Regions from separate parts of the Sporosarcina sp. P18a genome, predicted to be linked through region 2. Evidence: riboswitches for the same ligand, from Rfam matches in the RefSeq annotation. Region 2 holds a riboswitch; the other holds the start of a gene.
What was found. Region 2 has a riboswitch for FMN ahead of CSV75_RS05625 (ECF transporter S component). Riboswitches for the same ligand answer to the same signal wherever they lie in the genome.
Positions count from the first base shown of each region.

Region 1: another riboswitch for FMN. It lies ahead of ribD (bifunctional diaminohydroxyphosphoribosylaminopyrimidine deaminase/5-amino-6-(5-phosphoribosylamino)uracil reductase RibD); the one in region 2 lies ahead of CSV75_RS05625 (ECF transporter S component).

Region 1 is NZ_PDYQ01000001.1:61,972-64,434, forward strand. Features, by position in the region: gene menC (o-succinylbenzoate synthase) at 1-691, shown strand, start outside; FMN riboswitch at 749-897, shown strand; gene ribD (bifunctional diaminohydroxyphosphoribosylaminopyrimidine deaminase/5-amino-6-(5-phosphoribosylamino)uracil reductase RibD) at 1,043-2,131, shown strand; gene ribE (riboflavin synthase) at 2,135-2,463, shown strand, end outside.
Region 2 is NZ_PDYQ01000001.1:1,098,325-1,100,787, reverse strand. Features, by position in the region: gene CSV75_RS05635 (RNA polymerase sigma factor SigX) at 1-8, shown strand, start outside; gene CSV75_RS05630 (GerMN domain-containing protein) at 10-1,209, shown strand; FMN riboswitch at 1,282-1,416, shown strand; gene CSV75_RS05625 (ECF transporter S component) at 1,607-2,188, shown strand.

The DNA of each region.
Region 1 (2,463 bases), 1.0 Mb from region 2:
AAATATTGAAGACTTATTGGCGAATATTAAAGGTTTTATAGATGAAGGATATAAGCGCATCAAAGTGAAAATCAAACCTGGTTATGACGTGGAAGTGATTCGCGTCATTCGAGAAGCCTACCCTCATGTACCGTTAATGGCGGATGCTAACTCTGCTTATACGTTAGACGATATAGAGTTGTTGAAAGAACTAGACCAGTTTAATTTGATGATGATTGAGCAACCGCTTGCTTCCGATGATATTATCGATCATGCTAAATTGCAAAAACACATTCAGACACCGATCTGTCTAGATGAAAGCATTCATTCGTTGGAAGATACGCGTAAAGCTATCGAACTTGGTAGTTGTAAAATAATTAACGTAAAAATTGGTAGAGTAGGTGGTCTGACAGAGGCGAAGAAAATTCATGACTATTGTGCAGCGAAAGGCATCGATGTCTGGTGTGGCGGCATGCTAGAATCGGGTATAGGCCGAGCGCATAACGTAGCGTTGACAACTTTACCTAATTTCACGCTCCCGGGCGATACAGCCGGGTCTTCACGCTACTGGGAACATGACATCATTACACCGGTAGTTGTGGCGCATGAAGGTTATATTACAGTCCCGTCAGAAGATGGAATTGGGTACATTCCCAATATGGAAGCATTGGACCGATTTACAGTGGACAAATGGGTGTTTTCGTCAGAATAAATATTCAACTATTGTTATTTAGTCATCATATGTGCTAGACTTTTAGTTAATCGAATATGTTTCCTTCGGGGCAGGGTGTAATTCCCTACCGACGGTGATGAGCTAGCAAGCTCTTAGTCCGTGACCCGGATGCTTTAAATAAGCGGAAGGTGGATTTGGTGAAACTCCAAAGCCGACAGTTAAAGTCTGGATGAGAGAAGGAACAGTGCGTATATACTACATGTAATGATTTTTTCATTACTGTTTATAACGTTTATTTAGTCATGGTTACAAGCCCCGCATAATCTTTTGCGGGGCTTTTTGTATGTAGAAATGTCACTAGAGGAATACCGTAAGCTGGAGTGTTGCTCAATGAATCAGAATTATATGGAAATGGCTTTGCAACTCGCAGAAAATGTGGCAGGTCAAACCTCTCCCAATCCACCAGTAGGTGCGGTCGTAGTAAAGGCAAACCGAATCATTGGAATGGGCGCACATTTACAAGCGGGAGAGCGCCATGCGGAACGAGTCGCACTTGATATGGCGGGAGCGAATGCAAGGGATGCTGATTTGTATGTAACGCTTGAACCTTGTTCTCACACTGGTAAAACTTCACCCTGTGCTGATGCCATCATTCAAGCGGGTATCAAGCATGTCTATGTTGCGACAACAGATCCCAATCCACTTGTAGCGGGTAAAGGTATTGCGAAACTTCGTGGAGCAGGAGTGGTAGTAACCGAATCTGTTTCAGTTGAACGCGCTAAAAAACTTTATCAACCATTTTTTCATTTTATTAAAACCAAAACACCTCATGTGACAATGAAAACAGCTATGACGATAGACGGTAAAATTGCGACTTCCAAAGGAGATAGCAAGTGGGTGACGAGTGAGCAAGCACGACTCGATGTCCATCAGCTTCGCCATACACAGGATGCAATTTTAGTAGGTGTACAAACACTTCTTCACGATAATCCTCTTCTCACCACCAGACTGCCCCTAGGTGGACGACATCCTATTCGAGTTATTTTAGATACATCATTACGAACACCGGAATCTAGTCAAGTCATTCAAAATGTAGAAGCGCCGACGTGGATTTTTTGCGGGCAATACGCGGAATTAACACGTGAAAAGTTACTTGAGAAACCGCATGTCCAGATCATCCGAATGCAAAAAGCCCAGTTGATTGTAGAAGATATTCTACTAGAACTAGGAAGACGTGGTGTTATGACATTGCTTGTTGAAGGTGGAGCAGCTATTAATGCTTCATTTGTGAAAGCGCGTGCAGTGCAGAAAGTCATTTGCTATGTAGCACCTAAATTGCTAGGAGGGATTGGATCTTTGACACCAATTGGCGGACTGGATCCCCGATTGATGAATGAAGCGTTTCCATTAAACTTTGAAAGTGTAGAGATGATTGGTCCAGACATTAAAATCATAGCCGTACCGAAAGAGGGTGATTGAATCATGTTTACAGGAATAATTGAAGAGATTGGTTCAGTTAAGCAAATACAACCAGGTACTCAATCTATGACGGTTACGATAGCTGCATCCCTTGTTTTGACAGATGTGAGAGTAGGGGATAGCATCGCAGTCAATGGTGTCTGTTTGACGGTAAAGAGTTTTACAAAAGATCAATTTGCTGCGGACGTCATGCCTGAAACCATTTCCTCTACTTCACTACGACAATTGGCGACGGGAAGTCCTGTGAATTTGGAGCGGGCACTCGCGGCAAATGGTAGGTTTGGCGGACATTTTGTCACAGGGCACGTAGACGGAATAGCTACAATTCGTGA
Region 2 (2,463 bases):
ATAGATGACATGAGCAGAGATAAATGGAATGAAGACAATCTCGAGAAACGTTTACGTGACATGCCGGTCGTGAAAGATCAGCGTTCCAAAGATGAGATTATGCAGCGGTTAAAAAGTGATTCAAGACTTTCTGGAGCGAATCAGCCTATAAAAAAGCCTTTCAAACCTAAATGGTCTTCACTTATTGCAATTGTTGCAGCGATTTTATTGCTCACCATCATCCTGCCGATATTCATTCAACAGAGTAATGAAGTATCAATGGATAAAGCACCGACGGAAGATTCAGCTGATGCTATCAAGGTGGAGAGTAATGAAGAAATGCAATCGAGCGAAGCAAGTGATGCATCTGTGTTTACAAGACAGGTCACAGCACCACTGTCGTACGCGGCCTATCCTGCCAATGTCGTGGATCACACAGCGTTTCATATTGGCCTGGTTACCGATCAGGCGACCGTTGTTCCAGTTACGTTCCTACTACCGAATGAAAGCTTGCATGAACGCTTAGGGGGCTCTTCGGATGCAGTGACACTTTATAACGAGTATGCAAATAAAATAGATGAAGAGGCGCTTGGATTTATAGAATATCATCCTTATAAAGCGATCATTTCTTCACATGGTCATCAAGTTCAAATGAAGTTTGCCACAGATCATACTTATGACGTGTCGAGTGCGACACTTGAGATGTTAAATTTGTCCCTACTAGATACGTTTCAAGGGTATGATGAAATCGTGTGGCTACAAGAAGATGCTTCTGCAATTACATTGGATCAAGTAGGTCAAGTAAAGGAACCGATCACTTTGTTAGGTACGGTTTCGCATCAAGCATACTATCGATACATGAAGTCAGATGGGGAAGTAGTACTGTCCACTAATTTCGGCAAAACTTCCCCTACGGTAGAGCAAGCATTGATTGACATGAAAAAGTCACCGAATGATATGTATTCGACTGTGGTCCCTGAAGGAATTAACTTCACGGTTAAAGTAGAAAAAGATATGGTCAACGTGAAATTCACTGAAGTACTTGATTTAGAAAAGATGCAACAAGAAGAAGCGCTGCAATTGATAGAAGGCATCTTGATGACAGCGGCAAGTTTCGATAACTACGTAAAATTCGAACGAGTCGCACAAGAACAATGGATGGGATTTGATTTCACTCAGCCATTGGAAAAACCCATTGGTGTAAATCCAAAGTATTTAATTAACGAATAATTCTGTTTTGTAAACTTGTGAAGTTTACAAAACAGTTTTTTTGCGTTATAATAGGTTCATAACTAAATATTGATTCATCTTCGGGGCAGGGTGTAATTCCCGACCGGCGGAAATGAAGTAGAATACTACTTTTAGCCCGCGAGCTTAACAGCTGATTCTGGTGAGATTCCGGAGCCGACAGTATAGTCTGGATGGGAGAAGGTGAAGGTGCAGCCATCTTTTTGTGTACGCAAAAGTGGTGCTTGTTACCTGACGGATAAGTTTGTGTGATTTATCTGTTCTTAACAGTGCATTTTATTCTCCCTAAAGCATAATTTGCTTTAGGGATTTTTAGCGGAACAATGGATGAGCCAGCCTTTCCTCTTTTGAAGTGAATCGCAAAAGGAGAGAGGAACAAATGAATAATAAGAAGTTACGTAAGCTAATTTTGGTGGCTATTTTGGGAAGTATTTCAACTGTGTTAATGCAGTTCAACTTTCCAATCCCGGCAATGCCTGGATTTTTGAAGATCGATTTCAGTGAGATTCCTGCTGTACTGGCTATCATGACAATGGGACCTGTTGCAGGTATAGGCGTAGAGTTATTGAAGAACGTCATGCATTGGTTCTTATCAGGAAGCCCAACAGGTGTACCGGTAGGGGAAGTCGCAAACTTTGTGACAGGTGTATTATTTATCATGCCAATCTACTGGATCTTTATGAAGTATCGTTCAGCTAAAGGTCTTGCATCAGGTTTGATCGCAGGTACAGTAGCCATGGCAGTAGGTATGAGCATATTAAATTACTTAGTGTTCTTGCCGATGTACACATATTTCCTAGGTATGCCAGCAGTTACAGGAGATTCGCTGTATCAGATGATCGTATTGGGGATCTTACCGTTCAACTTAATCAAAGGTGTAATGCTATTAGTCATCACGTTGATGTTATATAGAAGCATGGAGAAGTGGATTAATCAGCAACAAAAGAAATTATCGTTTTAAACAAATAAACGCCAGTCATCCTGAATATATGGGAGGCTGGCGTTTTTACTGTAAATAGAGGATTGGCAAGTGAGTACGAAGGAGTGAAAGCGCCACCTGAGGACGCTTTCCGAAAGAGCAAGCTGGGGTCGACCGAGTTTTTTGACCGAAACTTACGTTTGTAGTGGATGGACATAGTGCACTCACTTTCTACGGTGGGTTACGCATTGTGCTCTTTGAACGTATTTCAGTGAAAATCCCGATCCCAACATCCCGTCAGTTTATTCTATATACGG